DNA from 3 places in the Desulfovibrio psychrotolerans genome. Region 1 is predicted to be linked to each of the others. Evidence: predicted binding sites of a transcription regulator. Region 1 holds the regulator's gene; each other region holds the start of a gene.
The links. Region 1 encodes sigma-54, which starts transcription at its own class of promoters, with help from an activator protein. Its sites were predicted from a motif close to CTGGCACGGNNNNTGCTT; they were not measured.
Positions count from the first base shown of each region.

Region 2: the regulator sigma-54 is predicted to act here: its motif matches at 1,830-1,847, upstream of HUV26_RS05790 (glutamine synthetase III family protein).
Region 3: the regulator sigma-54 is predicted to act here: its motif matches at 4,392-4,409, upstream of HUV26_RS09845 (PEP-CTERM sorting domain-containing protein).

Region 1 is NZ_BLVP01000001.1:140,208-146,030, reverse strand. It holds gene rapZ (RNase adapter RapZ) at 1-373, opposite strand, end outside; gene HUV26_RS00640 (PTS sugar transporter subunit IIA) at 366-815, opposite strand; gene hpf (ribosome hibernation-promoting factor, HPF/YfiA family) at 826-1,368, opposite strand; gene rpoN (RNA polymerase factor sigma-54) at 1,497-2,921, opposite strand; gene lptB (LPS export ABC transporter ATP-binding protein) at 3,149-3,871, opposite strand; gene HUV26_RS00620 (LptA/OstA family protein) at 3,881-4,366, opposite strand; gene lptC (LPS export ABC transporter periplasmic protein LptC) at 4,476-5,072, opposite strand; gene HUV26_RS00610 (KdsC family phosphatase) at 5,073-5,594, opposite strand; gene kdsA (3-deoxy-8-phosphooctulonate synthase) at 5,584-5,823, opposite strand, start outside.
Region 2 is NZ_BLVP01000006.1:112,149-117,971, forward strand. It holds gene HUV26_RS05780 (glutamine synthetase family protein) at 1-462, shown strand, start outside; gene HUV26_RS05785 (hypothetical protein) at 616-1,428, opposite strand; gene HUV26_RS05790 (glutamine synthetase III family protein) at 1,999-4,182, shown strand; gene HUV26_RS05795 (tetratricopeptide repeat protein) at 4,352-4,978, opposite strand; gene HUV26_RS05800 (hypothetical protein) at 4,968-5,357, opposite strand; gene HUV26_RS05805 (YkgJ family cysteine cluster protein) at 5,354-5,823, opposite strand, start outside.
Region 3 is NZ_BLVP01000008.1:474,615-480,437, reverse strand. It holds gene prsT (XrtA/PEP-CTERM system TPR-repeat protein PrsT) at 1-130, opposite strand, end outside; gene HUV26_RS09865 (ABC transporter permease) at 670-1,800, shown strand; gene HUV26_RS09860 (ABC transporter ATP-binding protein) at 1,800-2,489, shown strand; gene HUV26_RS09855 (HlyD family secretion protein) at 2,486-3,601, shown strand; gene HUV26_RS09850 (CAAX prenyl protease-related protein) at 3,604-4,293, shown strand; gene HUV26_RS09845 (PEP-CTERM sorting domain-containing protein) at 4,456-5,268, shown strand; gene HUV26_RS09840 (carboxylate--amine ligase) at 5,502-5,823, opposite strand, start outside.

The sequences.
Region 1 (5,823 bases):
CCAAAGGATGCGGGCGGCGAGTTTCCTTATAACGCCTGATGATGACATCGGGACGCGCCTCCAGAAAGAGAATGACGGGAGCTACGCCTTTACGCTGCATCCCGTCCAGCACCTCTCTGAATTCGCTGTCAAACTCAAACTGGCGCAGGTCCATACCCAGCACCAGCCCACGATGTTTTGCAAGACTGCGTTCATCAAGCACAGAAAGCATCTGCAATGCCAATGAAGCGGGCATGCCGTCCACAGTAAAGTATCGCAGATCCTCAAACACCTTCAGTGCTGTGCTCTTGCCAGCGCCGGAAAGCCCGGTGACAATAAGCACGGGAAAAACCGCAGATGATTCGTATTCCATGTCGGGATTCCGGTCAGGCATTATTGAGCAGGTGCCACAGCACATCCGCATCAGGTGCGGAAAGAAAGGAACTGCGGAATTCGGGATCCTTGAGCAGCCGGGAAATTTGGGCAAGTATGCGCAGATGCATGCCGGCCACCTGTTCCGGGGCAAGAACAAGGAAGAAGATGGTGCAGAGCTTAAAGTCCAGAGCCTCAAAATCCACTCCGCCTGTGCTCCTTCCGGCAACCAGAATTATCCGGTCCAGATTGTCGAGCTTGCCGTGCGGTATGGCTATGCCGTCGCCAATGCCCGTGGTTCCCAGACTTTCACGTTCACGCAGCACGTTGACTACGCTTTCCGCGTCCAGTTGCGGACAGGCGGCAATAACAGGTGCCACAAGCTCCGCCAGCACCTCCTCTTTGGTGCTGGCGGTAAGCTCGGGCAGTATCATCGTTTTATCCAGGTATTCACCCAGTTTCATTATCTGTGTCCTAGAATGTGGGGTCAATCAGGCCGAAGTCGCCGTTTTTCCGGCGGTAGATTACATTCACACGCTCAGTCTCGGCATTCAGAAACACAAGGAAGTCGTAGTCCAGCGAATCCAACTGCAGAGCGGCTTCATCAATACCCATGGGCTTGGGCGTAAAGTGGTCCGTGCCCACAATGGTCCGTTCCCGCCCGGAGCCGGTATCCGCATAGCTTATAATGTCCTCGCGAACGGCAATGTTGGCTCCGCCGCGGCGATGATCCTTGTTCTTTTCCGCATGCTTTTTCACCTGTGCGGCAAGCTTGTCAAACACAAGATCGACCGTGGCGTACATGTCTTCGGACTTTTCAGAAGCGGAAAGGTTGAGGTTGTCAGAAACCAGTGTCACATCAATCCTGTGGCGGTAGTTTTCCACGGACATGCCCACCTGCATTTCCAACCTGCCGGAATGGCGTATGAATTTCCCCAACTTTTCAAAGCGTCTACGGGCATACTTTTTCAGATGGTCGGAAGGCTCGAAGTTCTTGAAAGTGAATGCGATGTTCATATATGCCTCCTTAGGTTCGGCGGGCGCACCGTGTGTGAGTCCGCACGGGTATCTCTGGCAGTGTATCCGCATTCCCTGTCCTGCGCATACCGCCTGCACATTCGGGGTTTCTCCTAATACGCGGAAACCTAGAACGCGGACTTTCGCTTGGAGGACGAGGGAATGTCCATTGCAGTACGATACTTCGCAACGGTCCTGCGGGCAATATTCAACTGCAACTTTTCTTTCAAAATTTCACCTATGCGTTCGTCACTGAGCGGGCGTCGGGGGTCTTCTCCCTGAACCAGTTGTCTGATAAGGGCCTTTACGCTCTCAGAACCCACCGAGCTGCCGTCATCCATCCCTATGGCACTGTTAAAGAAGAACTTAAGCTCAAAAATACCGTGCGGGGTAGACACATACTTACTGGTGGTAATGCGGCTCACCGTGGATTCATGCATGCCAATATCTTCTGCAATGTCTTTAAGAATGAGCGGCTTAAGCTGGGTGACCCCCTCTTCGAAGAACCCTCTCTGGTATTTGACGATGCTTTCCATCACCTTGTACAGGGTGCGCTGCCGCTGATGCAGACTTTTAATGAGCCACGAGGCAGAGCGCATCTTTTCCTGAAAGTAATCCTTATCCGGCCCGGAAACAGTGGGAAGACAGTCCACAATATCGCTCAACTGCAGACTGGGCAGTCCTTCTTCGTTGAGAATAATGACAAATTCGCCGTCATACTTGTGCACAAAGACATCGGGGGAAACATACTGCGGTTCGCTGCTGCCAAAGCTGGCACCGGGCATGGGATCGAGCGTGAGGATAAGGTCGATATATTCCTTCAGATCGTCCATGTTTATACGGAACTTACGGCACAGGGGCTTGTAGCGGCGCTTTTCAAGGTCTTCCAGATGTTCGCGCACCAATTCCACCAGAACGGGGTCGCGGTCATATCCGAGCACTTCTATCTGCACCAGCAGGCATTCCTGCGGGCTTCGGGCTGCCACACCCACAGGGTCAAAGCGCTGTACCCTGCGCAGCATTACCTCCACCTCTGGTACGGTGGCCCCGGCCATATCTGCAATTTCCTCCATCGTGGCCTGCAAATAGCCGTTGGAGCCGATATTGCCGATGATCACTTCCCCTATGGTTCTCTGCTCTTCCGTTATGGAGGAAAGCGTGAGCTGCCACGAGAGATGGCCGTCCAACGATGGGCGCGAGGTGAGTCGCGCTTCAAACGATGTCATCTCTTCAGGTATTTCGGCATCTCGGGAGGATGTTTGCCTGCTGGTACTGGAAAAATCGCCCAGATAGTCTTCCCAGTCCGCGTTGGTGGCAAGCTCCTTATCATAGGCTTCCACAGCCTCAGAACGTATTTCCGCAGCTTCCGTGGCATCAGCGGGCGTTATGCTCTCGGCAGATTCTTCCAGAAAGGGATTTTCCAGCAACTCCTGCTGTACGGTTTCCATCAGTTCAAGCCGGGAGAGCTGCAGCAGCTTAATTGCCTGCTGCAGTTGGGGGGTCATAACCAGCTGCTGGGAGAGCTTGAGTTGTTGCCGTAGTTCTAATGCCATAGGTACGATATTCCCGGAGTAGTGCCGTGCATCAAGGGGGTTGACGCGCTGCTGGAAGCGCGGTCCGGACCTCTATCAAGAAGCATTCCAAAACTGCAAACCTGAGTCCCTTTTGCCATACAAGCACTAACCATGCAACAGAGAAAAGCCCGTAAAACGGGCTTTTGCGCGATCAGAAAGAAATGTCTTGCAAAATATTCAAAAAGGTCGGGAAAAAGTCACGACACCTACAGGCAGAATCCTTCTCCCAGATACACCCTGCGAGCCTTGGGATCGTTCACTATCTGGCTGGGGGTGCCGTTAAGGATTATCTGCCCCTCATATACAAGATAGGCCCGGTCGCAGATATTCAGGGTCTCGCGCACATTGTGGTCCGAAATGAGAACCCCTATCCCACGGTTGCTGAGCCCGCGTATGATGCTCTGAATATCATCCACGGCCAGAGGGTCAATTCCTGCGAAAGGCTCGTCCAGCAGAATGAACCGGGGCTTGCGGATAAGTGCGCGGGCTATTTCCAGCCTGCGCCGTTCGCCCCCTGAAAGATGCATTGCCATGGAATCCGCTATGCGGGTGATGCGAAATTCCTCAAGAAGCATGTCGGCCCGCTTTCGCTGCACGTTTATGGGGAGTCCCGTGTGCTCTAAGATAAGCTCCAGATTTTGTCGCACAGTGAGCTTGCGGAAAATGGAACTTTCCTGCGGAAGATAACTCAGGCCTACGCGTGCGCGTTCATGCAAGGGCCAATCCGTCACGTCCGTGCCGTCATAGCGCACAAGGCCGCTGGTAGGTTTTACTATGCCTATGAGCATATAAAACGTGGTAGTTTTGCCCGCACCGTTGGGGCCGAGCAATCCCACCACCTCCCCCTGCTTCATGCTCAGGGAAATGCCGCGCACCACTTCGTGCTTGCCGTAATGCTTGGTCAGAGATTCCGCTTCCAGAAACGACATGCGGACCCGCTAGTTGAAGCGCTTGGGAGCGGTAAAAATGGCTTCCACGGGTTTGTCGGAAGACCCGAGCACCTCGCTCTTGTTCTCTTTGACGTAGAAGTTGATGGTGTGCCCCTGAATGCTGTTTTCGCCATCACGGAGTATGGGTTGCCCCTCCATGACCAGAATACCGGTAGTCAAATCGTAAGTAGCCTTGGCACAGGAGCCATTTTTGCCATCCTGCATGGTCACGCGAACACTGCCTTCGGCGATGATGCGTTCAATTTGCCCAGCATCCATGGCGGGGGCTTCCTCTTTCTTTTTCCCGCTGTTCCCGGACGAAGAGAGCACCACGGTTATGGAGTCCGCCCAGAGCTGGGCATCCGGATGGGTGACATGCACCTTGCCCAGAAAACGTACATTCTGTCCGGTCGCGTCATAGGAAAGTTTGTCAGAGGTTATCCGTACAGGAATTTCCTCCTGTGCGCGGGCAGGACCGGCCAGGCAGATTGCCATGGCAAAAACGCCGACTGCCAGCAGCAGGCAGCACATCGTCCGGGAGCGCATAGCCCGGCAACGCGGCATTCCTGTGGCTGGTGTTTCCGTGTGTATTCTTTGGATCATGTTACGGTTTGCCCTCCATAATATCATTCAGTCCTTGGCGGATGCGCATCTCTACGGCCACTCCGCCTTCGGCGCGTAAAACGTTGTCATTCAGATAAACAGTCACTCCGGAAGCGGTACCGAACAGGTCGGGACCGTCAAATCGGGCCTCTCCCGGTATGTTCAACGTGTGGTCGGTTCCATTGTAGATAAGCAGGTCGGAGCGAATAAAGCCGCCGTCCCGTTCAATCTCCACATTTTCCCACAGCCTGGCAAGGCGGTCCTGCTGGCTTACCACCCCCCTGCTGGAGCGCACCAGCAGTTCGCTGTGGTCCGAGCGTAAATAATAAACAATTTCGGGCTGCGAAACCTGAATCACGCCCCCTGCCTGTTCATACCATGCTCCACGGGCCTTGAGCTTCCATACTTCCTCGCCCTTCTCGCCCTGAGTAAGCTCCACACCCCGTAAAGAAAGATCAACGGCAGATTCAGGCCCCATCTGTCCTTTGCGCACAGCCTGCCTGATTTCTGTCACCGCACGGTTGCTCACGTACGAGTGGATCACCGCGGCTGCCACTGCGGCTGCCACGAGAAGCAGGATGATGTGGCGCGTGCGCATCTACTCGTTCCAGCGGGCCATGGCGTCTGCAAGCTTGCCCTGCGCCTTGAGGACAAACCGTATCACTTCGCGTACGGCTCCGTCTCCGCCCCGCCTCTGGGTAACAAAGTGCGCCAGTTCGCACACCTCCGGCTGGGCATTGGACACTGCCACGGCCAAACCGACGGCACGCATAGGCGCAAGGTCAACCCAGTCATCACCCACATAGGCCATCTGGCTCAATTCGATGCCGTACTTGACTCGGATTTGCTCCAAACAGTCCATTTTGTCCAGATATCCCGCAAAATAGTCATCTATGCCCAGCGAGAGAATCCGGCTTTTGACCGCCTCGGACTCAAGCCCGGTGATAACAGCCACATGAATGCCCTGACTCTGCGCGACCTTTATGCCCAGCCCGTCCTGCACGTTGAACCGTTTGGAAACGTTTCCCTGCACATCGTAATACAGTCCCCCGTCTGTGAGCACCCCGTCGCAGTCCAGCACGATAACGTGGATGTTACGGGCAATTTCCTCAGCACGCATACGTTATGTTCCACAGGGTTGAAAGATCAGCGAGAAGCGCGTCCAGCTTGTCCAGCGGCCAGCTGTTCGGGCCGTCGCACAGGGCCTTGTCCGGGTCCGGGTGGCATTCAAGGAACACCCCGTTCACACCGGCGGCTACCGCCGCGCGGGCCAGATGCGGCACAAACCGCCTGTCTCCGCCGGAGCTTGCGCCCTGTCCACCCGGCAACTGCACGGAATGGGTGGCATC
Region 2 (5,823 bases), on a different contig from region 1:
TCCTACAAGCGGCTTGTGCCGGGCTATGAGGCCCCGGTCTATATCGCGTGGGCACAGCGCAACCGCTCCGCCCTTATCCGGGTGCCCATGTACAAACCCGGCAAGGAAGCCGCCACCCGCATAGAGCTGCGCAGCCCCGACCCTGCCGCAAACCCCTATCTCGCCTTTGCCGTCATGCTCGGCGCAGGGCTGGAAGGCATAGAAAAGAGCTACGCACTGCCCGCCGCGGTAGAAGAAAACATCTTCGCCATGGAGAGCGAAAACCTTACCGCCAAGGGAATAGATTCCCTGCCCGGTTCACTGTACGAAGCCGCCATGCTTCTCAAAGGCTCTGCGCTCATGAAGACCATTCTCGGCGACCACCTGCACCGTAACGTTGTGGGCAACAAGCTCATAGAATGGGACGAATACCGCACCCATGTTTCGGAGTACGAGATCAAGCGCTATCTGCCCATCCTCTAATCTTGTAAACATGACGGGCCGCCGGAATTGCTCCGGCGGCCCGTCTTATTTGAAAGTACAACAAATTTAAGATTTTTGCTTGCGGCGCAAATCACCAGCAACGCTACATCGACCTTTCAGCAGCGACGCTACACAGACTTTTCCGCAGCGACGCTACACCGTCAGGTCCAGCAGCGTTCCCACCTTGGGGGCAAGAGCGGCCTCGCCCTGCGCCACATTCTGCGCCAGCAGGCCGGTGAACGAAAGCCCGGCATGCTCTTCGCCCAGCATCCCGTCCGCTTCGGAAAGCGCCGCCTTCAGCGCCTCAAGCGGGTTCTCCGTATCCGCCATGGCCGGCTCCAGCAGGGCCAGAATCCCGTCCGCCGTGTCCTGCCCGGCTTCCTTGGCAACCGTGGCAAGGGCGGTGGAAAAGGATTGCGATATCGAGGCCGTTCCCGGCGTAGCGGCAAAAAATCGCTCGCTCAGCCCGTTGTCGAAATAGGCATTCATCTGCTCGTTCAGGTCGCCGTTCAGCTCGGCCATAAAGGCATCGCCCTCGGCCATACCGAAATTGCGGTCAATAAACCGCACGCTGTCCAGCAATCCCTTGCCCAGCGAATCTTCGGTCACACCACCCTCGGCAATGCGGCTGTACATCATGCCCATCACCGCCGTGGCAGCTTCCTTCCCGTAGCGCTCCTGCACATGCTCCACCGTGCGCTGCAACGCCCCGGCAAGCCCCTGCTCGTCTTCCCCAAAGCCTGCAAGGGCCTCCGGGCCCTGCAAACGCTCAGTGTCTGGCGGCGTGATGCGCGAAACCACGTCCGCGGCAAACACCGCAGACACATCTTCGCCCTGCCGGGCAGCAACAGAAACGCGCCCGTTCCCCATCAGGGAACCGGAACCACCCGCAGCCCCGCGCGAAAGCCCGAACAGTTGCCCGAACCCATACGCATCTGCGCCATATCCAGCCTGAATGCCGTTCATCTGCTCATCTCCTTGCATGCCTGAGGCCATAACAACCCCGCACACCGCTGCCGCATCAACCTCTCTGCGGCAACTCCATCCCCCTTATCGGCATGCCGCCCCATTCCATTAGCCTTCCGTCGTGCAATTCACTTCTCCGGAGCTGCTGGAGTCATCGCATATGCCCCCCATCCTGCACTCTCCGGCCACGTTTTTCGTAGGCCGCACCCTGTGCCGCCTCTCCATATTACAAATTTGTCAGTACAAAAAGGCTCGCCCCATGCGCGCTTTATCCAATTTTTACAATTTTGGCACATACAGACAGGGGTCCACCTGCTGTTTTTTGCTTTTTTTGTAAATTTAAGCATTGAAAAACTGTGGCAATGGAGAATCAATGCTGCTAACGTGCCGACATACAAGCACTGGCACTGAACGTGCTATTCTTCAGAAACACGCCTGAACCGTTGGCGGCCACGCCGCAACCACCGGGCCGGAACTGATTTTTCATTGGCAGGGAGCCCGCCCAGGGCTGGTCATAGGAACAAAATCCCTTTCCGGGGAGTTAACAAACTTCTGCAAGGAGCTGTAAACATGAGCGGATCCCAGGCCCGGCTGAACGCCATCACCGCCGTCAACAACTTCAGGGCAACCGAAAAGCCCCTGAACTTCATGGAAGAAAAGCCCACCGACCTCTTTGGCTGCAACGTGTTCAGCGACAAGGTCATGAAGGAACGTCTGCCCAAGAACGTGTACAAAACCCTCAAGCGCACTATGGACAAAGGCGAGCAGATGGACCCCTCCATCGCAGAAACCGTTGCCAACGCCATGAAGGACTGGGCCGTATCCAAGGGTGCCACCCACTACACCCACGTTTTCTATCCCCTCACCGGCATGACCGCCGAAAAGCACGACGGCTTCCTCACCCCGGACGGCAAGGGCGGCGCCATTGCCGAATTTTCGGGCAAGCTGCTCATTCAGGGCGAGCCGGATGCCTCCAGCTTCCCCAGCGGCGGCCTGCGCAGCACCTTCGAAGCACGCGGCTACACCGCATGGGACGTGACCAACCCCGCCTACATCCGGGAAAACCCCAACGGCACCACCCTGTGCATTCCCACCGCTTTCGTCTCCTGGACCGGAGAGGCGCTGGACAAGAAAACCCCCCTGCTGCGTTCCCAGCAGGCCCTGAACACGCAGGCGCAGCGCGTGCTCAAGTTCTTCGGCAAGGCGTCCGATGAGCGTGTGCAGTCCTACGCAGGCCCCGAGCAGGAATACTTCCTCGTGGACCGCAACTTTGTGCTCAACCGTCCCGACCTGCAGCTTGCAGGCCGCACCCTCTTCGGCGCGCCTTCCGCCAAGGGTCAGGAGATGGAAGACCACTACTTCGGCGCCATTCCGCCGCGCGTGCTGTCCTTCATGATGGAAGTGGAGCGCGAACTGTACAAGCTGGGCGTGCCCGTAAAGACCCGCCACAACGAAGTGGCTCCCGGCCAGTTTGAAATCGCTCCCATCTACGAAAATTCCAACCTTGCCACCGACCACAACCAGATGGTGATGACCACCCTCAAGGAAGTGGCCCTGCGCTACGGCATGGTGTGCCTGCTGCACGAAAAGCCCTTTGCGGGCATTAACGGCTCCGGCAAGCATGTTAACTACTCCATCGGCAACGCCAGCCTGGGCAGCCTGTTCGATCCCGGCGACACCCCGCACGAGAACATGCAGTTCCTGGTGTTCTGCGCCGCCGCCATCCGCGCCGTGCACAAGTACGGCCCGCTGCTGCGTGCCACCGTTGCCTCCGCAAGCAACGACCATCGCCTCGGTGCCAACGAAGCTCCGCCCGCCATCATGTCGGTGTACCTCGGCGAGCAGCTGGCAGACATCTTCGAGCAGCTCAAGAAGGGCTGCGCCAAGTCCTGCAAGGTCAAGGACGAACTGCGCGTTGGCGTAGACACCCTGCCCCCCCTGCCCATGGACGCAGGCGACCGTAACCGCACCAGCCCCTTCGCCTTCACCGGCAACCGGTTCGAATTCCGCGCCGTGGGTTCCAACATGTCCATCGCCGGTCCGCAGGTTGCCCTTAACTCCATGATGGCAGAATCGCTGGACTACATCGCCACCGAGCTGGACAAGTGCGTAAAGGCCGACCTGTCCAACCTTAATGAGTGCGTCTCCAAGCTTCTGCAGGACATCGTGAAGAAGCACGAGGCCGTCATCTTCAACGGCGACGGTTACTCCGAGGCATGGCACAAGGAAGCCGTGGAAAAGCGCGGCCTCGCCAACATGCGCACCACCCCGGAAGCCCTGCCCGTGCTCACCAGCAAGGAAGTGGTGGACCTGTTCACCAAGTACAACGTGTTCTCCAAGCGCGAGCTGGAAAGCCGCCAGAGCATCTACCTTGAGCAGTACGTGAAGACCATCATGACCGAGGCCCAGCTGGTCATCAAAATGTCCCGCACCATGATCTTCCCCGGCGCGGTTCGCTACCAGAGCCAGCTTGCAGAAACCTGCGCCAACCTGCGCGCCATCGGCAAGGATTGCGTCATGGTCTCGCTGGACGACCTCACGGATAAGCTGCGCGGCATGCAGAAGGCTGCCAACGAACTGGAAGCCCTGCTCGGCCATTCTTCCGACGACGTTCTGGAAGAAGCCAAGTATATGTGCAACACCGTTCTTCCCAAGATGCTGGAAGTCCGCAGCTTTGCCGACGCGCTGGAAGGCGTGGTGGCAGACGACCTGTGGAACCTGCCCAGCTATCAGGAAATGCTGTTCATCAAGTAGACCCAACCACTCTGCTGCAACAACACCACCACAGGGGGCCCGCCGCAAGGCGGGCCTTTCTGCGTCTGCGCTCCGGGCACTGCACATCCCTTGGAATGACCGGATAAAAAAAAGCCGGCCGGATTGCTCCGACCGGCCTTGCCGTCTGTGTGAATATGCCTTTATGCGTCTACTGGCGGTAGGGGGCCAGTTCTTCAAGGAAATTGGGGTCCACGTCAAAGCCCAGTTCAATGGCCTTGTCCACGTTGCGGATGGCATCGGCATGGTCGCCGCGCTCCAGCGCCACAAGGGCCAGATTGTTATAGGCGGGCGCAAAGGAGGGATACTTGGCAATGGACTTCATGCTCACCTTCTCGCTTTCATCCAGCTCGCCCAGCATGTACAGGGCGCTGGCGTAGGTGGCCTGGGCCTGCACGAACTCAGGATCCCATTTCAGGGCCTTCTTGGCACATTTCAGGGCCTCTTCCGCTTCGCCGCGCTGCAGGTGCACAAAGGCCATGTTCGCCCACGGAACGGGGAACTTGGCGCGGCACTGGGCCGCTTCCTGATTGTAGCGCAGGCAGCCGTCCATGTCGCCGCGGTGCAGGCATATGCCGCCAAGCTGAACATAGGCTTCGGCAAAGCGGTTGGAATTGCGCAGAGTCTCCAGAAACGATGCCTCCGCGCCTTCAAAGTCGCGTTTGGAAAGCAGGGCTACACCAAGATTGTAATGATGGTTGGCGCATTCGGTGTTCTGCTCAATGGCGGCGCGCAGATCGGCAATGTATTCATCAATATCGTTGTAGCTAGCTTTCATAGTCAACATACCCCTCTTCAAGCAAAAGATTATAGTACCAGACGCAGAAGTCGAAGATACCCCGGAACTTCTCGTCTTTGTTTACCAGCCCGACAGCGGTTTCCAGCGCGCCGCGCCCGTAATCGTTACTGTATTCGCCTTTATGGTTCTGCAAAAATTCACGCACCAGCTGCTGCGTGGTGCGCTTGGAAATATCCATGCGCAGTTCCATAGGATCGTTGGGCTTCTGAAACGGATCCCACTTCTCGTAGCCTATGCGGTCAATAAACTTGCGCCGCCGGGGAGACATCTTCTCGTAAATGACGCGCTTCTGTTCCTCTTCCGCCGGTGTAAGGGGACGGTCGGAACCGTCTCGGTACATGGAAGCCGAAATGCTCATTTGCGTGATTCCTTCTTGGGAGTGGGAATACCCAGATACTGGGCATCATACACGGTAAGCAAAGCCATGGAGACAGGCACAAACACGCCGGAAAGTTCCTTGAACCGGGAGTTCACGCGGTCCGCAATCTCCTGACTGAGCGCGATGAGCCTGTCCTGAATCTTGTCCATATGCACGGTGGGATAGGCCACTCCCTTGGCAAAATTCGCCTTGCCGCAGGTGTGGGCCTTGCCCCCTATGGCTGTGGGAATGCCGTACAGGCGGCAGGTTATGGGACGGTGCGCATACATCTCGCACTGCTCATCCGTTCCCAGCAGCGGACAGCGCAGCCGCTGGCGCGCCATGTTCTCCAGAATGGTCCGGGTGTCCACCCCCGCCTGCGAGTCCTTATACGCCTGCCGCTTCAGCTTGTACGACCTGCGGTCCGCCTCGTTGGCACGGGTGACAATGGAAGACCGCACAGGGC
Region 3 (5,823 bases), on a different contig from region 1:
TCTGCTCAGCCATATACCGGTCGCCCTCGGCTACCATGGCCTCCAAATCCCCCCCGTTACACGCAGACAGCATGACCACAAATATGAAGCAGGCCACCAGCGGCAATACTTTCATCAACTTTTCTGGCACGATACGGTTCCTCCATTACACGGTGAAGAACTGCCGGACTGCAGCGGATATAATTCACTCCCCCATTCGCTTCGCCAGAATAGCCAGAAGCGTGCCAAGGCCCGGAACGGAGTACTTCTACGGCAATTAGGGCGTGTTAAAGAAAGTCTATACTCCCGGCACGACCCGGTGCCTCCCAGCATGGTCCGGATTTTCCGGACACTTTTCCGAGAACAGCCGTTTCCCGTGTCCGGCCAGATCAGACCCCGCCTCATCCAGCCCTATCCGGCTGCACCGGACACCAAAAATGTCTAATAATTTCACAATAATATCAGACACTATAATAACTGGGCAAAAGCACACGATTTTTGCATGCCGCTGGCAACACGCATCTCCAAGGAGTCCATCATGCGCACCTGCCACGCCCACACCGGCCCCCCTCTGCGGCAGCCCTCCGCACAGCCTGCCCGTTGCGCACCCGTTGCCGGGCCATGCCGCACGGCTCCTGTCTACCTCCTGCGGACAGGCCGCCCATCCCACGCCCGGACGGTTCCCGCCGCATGATACTGACCATCGCCCGGCAGAACCTCTTCCACGACAAACTCCGGCTCGGCGTCACGCTCACCGGGGTCGCCTTTGCCGTGCTGCTTGTCACCGTTCAGATCGGGCTGTTCATAGGCTTCACAACCACCATCTCCGCCGTCATCGATCATTCAGGGGCCGACATGTGGATTGCCTCGCGGGGCGTGAAAAATTTCGATATCGCCCAGCCGCTCAAGGAACGGCTCCTGTACAGGGCACGCGCGCTGCCGCAGGTGGAGGAAACCGCCCGCTTTCTCATCCGCTTTGCGGACTGGAAAAAGCCGGACGGCGGGCAGGAATCCATACAGATCATCGGGTACGAAACCGCCAAAGGCCTCGGCGGTCCATGGGGGCTGGTGCAGGGCGGCGCAGAATCGCTCTCGCTGGAGGGGGGCATCATCATGGACCAGCTCTACATGCGTCAGCTCGGCATCTCACAACTGGGCCAGTATGTGGAGATTAACAACCGCAAAGCCAGGGTGGTGGGCTTCACACGCGGCATACGCTCTTTCACCACGTCCCCGTACGTGTTCACCACCTTTGAAAACGCCCGGACCATCTCCCGCATGGAACCGGATGAAATGACCTACATCCTGCTCCGCCTCAGCCCGGAAGTGCCTGCCGATGCCGTCAGGCAGCAGGTGGCAACCCTTTTCCCCCAGCATGATGTCTACACCACGCCGGAATTCCGCAAGAAAACGCAGTTGTACTGGATGTTCAACACCGGCGCAGGCACGGGCATGCTCATTGCCGCCTTTCTGGGGCTGGTGGTGGGTACGGTGGTGGTCGCCCAGACCCTCTACGCCACCACCATGGACCACCTGAGTGAATTTGCCACCATCAAGGCCATGGGGGCCCCGGACAGTTTCATCTACCGCATCATTCTGGCTCAGGCACTCATAAGCGCCTTCTTCGGCTACGGCTTCGGCATGGGCATATCGGTCATACTGGCGGCCATAAGCGGCTACACGGCCATGCCCATTCTCATTCCGGCCGAACTGGCCACCGGCATGTTCCTTCTCACCGTCGTCATGTGCGTCACCTCCGCCTGCGTCTCCATCAATAAGGTGCTGCACATAGACCCCGCCATCGTGTTCAGGGGCCGCTGATGAACCACCCCCCGCTCATACGCCTGCACGGCATACACAAAACCTTCGGTGCGCCGCCGTCGGAATTCCACGCCCTGCGCAACGTTTCGGTGCACGCCTCGGCGGGCGAAATCCTCCTGCTCATGGGGCCGTCCGGCAGCGGCAAGACCACCCTGCTCTCCATCATGGGCTGCATTCTGGCTCCCACCTCCGGCTCGGTCATGATCGCGGGCGAAGAGGTCACCACCATGAACAGGCACCAGATGGCCCGCGTACGGCTGCGCCACATCGGCTTCATCTTTCAGGAATATAACCTCTTTCCCGCGCTGACCGTGCTGGACAACCTGCTCGTCACCCTGCGCCTGCGCAACATCACGGGCGGCAAGGCAAAGGCGGCTGCCTTGGCCTGCCTCGACTCCGTGGGGCTATCCGGAAAAACCGGACTCTACCCGGACACCCTGAGCGGCGGGCAGAAGCAGCGGCTCGCCATTGCCCGCGCACTGGTGGGCGAGCCGAACATCATCCTCGCGGACGAACCCACCGCCGCACTGGACTCGGAAAACGGTCAGCGTGTCATGGAACTCATGCGCACCCTCTGCCGCGAGCACCGCAAGGCCGTGGTCATCGTCACCCACGACCAGCGCATCCGCACATTCGCCACCCGCGTGGCCCTGATAGAAGACGGACAGATAAAGGACAACGCACCATGAGAACCGCATTGCTCCTCCTCATCCTGCTGGCACTGGCCGCAGCGGGCATCCACATGGCTGCCCCGGACATGCTTTCCCGCTACCTGCCCTCAGTGCACAATGCCACGCCCGCCATGCAGGCCGCCCCGCCGCTCGCGCCTCCCTCTCCGTGGGTCTGCGGTGTCGGCAGGGTGGAACCCGCGTCAGAAGAAATCGATCTGGCCTTCGAATACAGCGGCATCGTGGCCGATGTTCTCGTGCATGAGGCAGATCCGGTGCGCCGCGGTCAGGTGGTGGCCCAGCTCAAGTCCGACGAGCACAAGGCGCGGCTGGATACGGCCCTTGCCGAGCAGGAGGCCATGCAGGCAGAGTATGATAAGGTCGTTTCCGGAGCCCGGCAGGAGGAAAAGTCAGCATCATGGATTGTCGTCCAGCGCATGCGCACCCTCATGGACAACGCCCGCACCGAAATGATGCGCAGGCAAACCCTGCTGCACCAGCAGATCATCGCACCGGAAGAACTGGACCGCGCCGTCACGGAATACAAGGTCGCCCAGCGTGAGCATGAAGAGGCAATGCAGCGCCACCTTGTCACCCTCAACCTCTCGCGCAGGGAAGACATCCTCATGGCCCACGCGCGCCTGCAGGCTTCCCGCAGCAAGGTCGCAGAAGCGCAGGCCGCCCTGCTGTCCACGCAACTGCGCTCCCCGCTGGACGGCACAGTGCTGCGCCGTTACCGCCACCCCGGCGAGAACGTCTCCATCTTCTTCCCCAGCCCCGTCCTGCGCGTGGGCGACATCTCCACCCTGAACATCCGTGCAGAGGTGGACGAAGCCGATTTCAACACCGTCCTTCCCGGCCAGCAGGCCTATTTCACCTGCGACGCCTTCGGTGACAAAAAATTCACCGGCACCGTGCTGCGCGTCACGCCCATGATGGGCACCAAGGGGCTGCTCACAGAATCCCCCACAGAGCGCGTGGATGCCAAGGTCATAGAGGTGCTCATTGCCGCAGACACCCCCGCCGGGCTGGTCACGGGCCTCATCGTGGATGTCTTCATAGACACCTCCCCGCAGCCCTCCTCCGGCGTCTTCAAGTCCAAAGTCTCAGTAACCTCAGCCCCGCAGGAATAGCCATGTCCGCAGATCACTTGCCCGTGCTCGCACGCACGCTGCCCTTCGCCGCCTACATGCTCTTCATCGCCTTTCCGGAAACCGTGGCCCTGCTGGGAGAACGGTTCGCCCTTGCCCCGCAGGAAAAGCAGGCACTCTATCCATTACAGATAGGCCTGCCCGTTCTGCTCATGGTGCTGTTCCGCAAATACTACACAGAAATCGCCGCCGCAGACCTGCGCACCATGCGCGGCACCCTTGCCTCGCTGCTGTGCGGCATCATCGTCTTCCTGCTCTGGCTGCCGCTGGGCTGGGTACCCTTCGGCGCCGCCCCCGCAGAAGGCTTCCGTCCGGACCTGTACACCCATCCGACAGAACGCGCAGCCATGACCCTCCTCCGCGTCACGGGCGCCACCCTTGTGGTTCCGCTGTTCGAGGAACTCTTCTGGCGTTCGTTCCTCTCCCGCTACCTCATCTCCCGCAATTTTCTCGCCGTGCCGCAGGGCACCTTCACAGCCTTCAGTTTTGCCGCCACAACCCTGCTCTTCGGGCTGGAACACACCTTCCTCGTGGCGGGCATCATGGCCGGAGCCGCCTACAACCTGCTCTACCGGTTCACAAAAAGCACCACGCAGTGCGTGCTCGCCCATGCGGTGACAAACGGCCTGCTCTGCGCCCACGTTCTCGCCACCCAAAGCTGGCACTACTGGTAGTGTAAACCCCGCTGCCAAACTCGTCGGCAAACTTTACAAACACAGGGTCATTTCGCCAAATTCAACAAAAAATCACTTATATACCAAATAAATACACACTGGCACGCCACTTGCTATAGACAGGTCGAACTTCGTTGAAAACCCAAAACTAAGGATACGACCATGAAAAAGATTTTCTCCCTCCTGGCAGCAACACTTCTGGTGTTTGCCCTTACCGTTCCTGCTTCGGCATATGTACAGGACTGGACACTCGACCTCAGCGGCGCGGGCGGCTCCACCTACACAGGCGTTGAACTGCTCACCGTTGTGGGCGAAGGCACCGTCACCCAGAATCTGGGAGGCGACGGCATCCTGAATGACGGCGACACCTTCTCACTTTCCTCCTACCTCGCCACCATCCAGATCATAAACAACAACGGCAACCCCTTTGTAGACGGCTCGTTCTTCTTCCACAGCACCGACCTCGGCGGCTACGTCTATAACGTGGTTCCCGGTATCGGCAATCCCTTGGGCGTGTCCTCCCTCAACTACATGTACACCACCGGCTCCATGCAGCTGTACTATGGCGACCATAACAATATCGCCGGTTCCCAGCTGCTGATGGACATGAGCTTTGAATACGGCAAGGGTGACGGCGCACAGCCCGACCTCGGCGGCAACCTGTTCTCTGGTGCCACAGACATGATCTTTGAATTCGCCGCCTCCAACCCCGGCACCAACCTCTTCTCCCACGCCTCCTTCGGCGACCTTGAAGAGTTCCTGGCCGCCAACCCCCTGTATCAGGCCTTCTTGGTCTTCGACCTTAACAACAACCTGCTTCTGAATACGTTCGTAATGGGTGACGGCTTCTTCGATGTGGGCATCTCCGTAGGCGGCAACGTCTCCCTGATGGTCACCCCCGAGCCCTCCACCTTCCTCATCTTCGGCCTCGGGCTTCTGGGCCTCATCGCCTTCCGCAAAAGAATGGCACAGTAAAACAGCAACGCCTTAGTTCGGCGAGGTTTATCCGGGGGAGCGGGCAGCACCGCTCCCCCTGCTGTTTGTAAAACTTCCCGACACACATTCACATACCGCGCTTATCCGGTAATCCTCCCCCCCCGCCTGCACCGCCGCATTCCCGAGCGGCTCCTCGGCACGCTTCCTCATACAAACAAAAAACCCGCCATCCTTCCGGACAACGGGGTATCACATGCTCACCGCCCTGCGTGTTATCTGCCCGGCGTCCGGTTCATCACCCGGCGCAGGCTGGAAGCAATCTTCAGGAAAAACGGTTTTACGTCGTCCGCAGCAAACATGCCCAGCCGCAACGGCCCTTTCAGCATCCGTCGGCAATCCTGCAAAAAATAAGAAGGCTTCCGGGCAACCACCAGCAGATACGGCACCTCATTCACGTACAAAACGCCGTCACGCTGTTCAGAAATGTTCCCCGCGTCAATACCGCACGCATCCGCATAAGCAATCCACGGCAGATCAACCCCTGCATCCATGGCTATCTTATGAAACATTTCGCTCCGCGTACTCATCTCGATA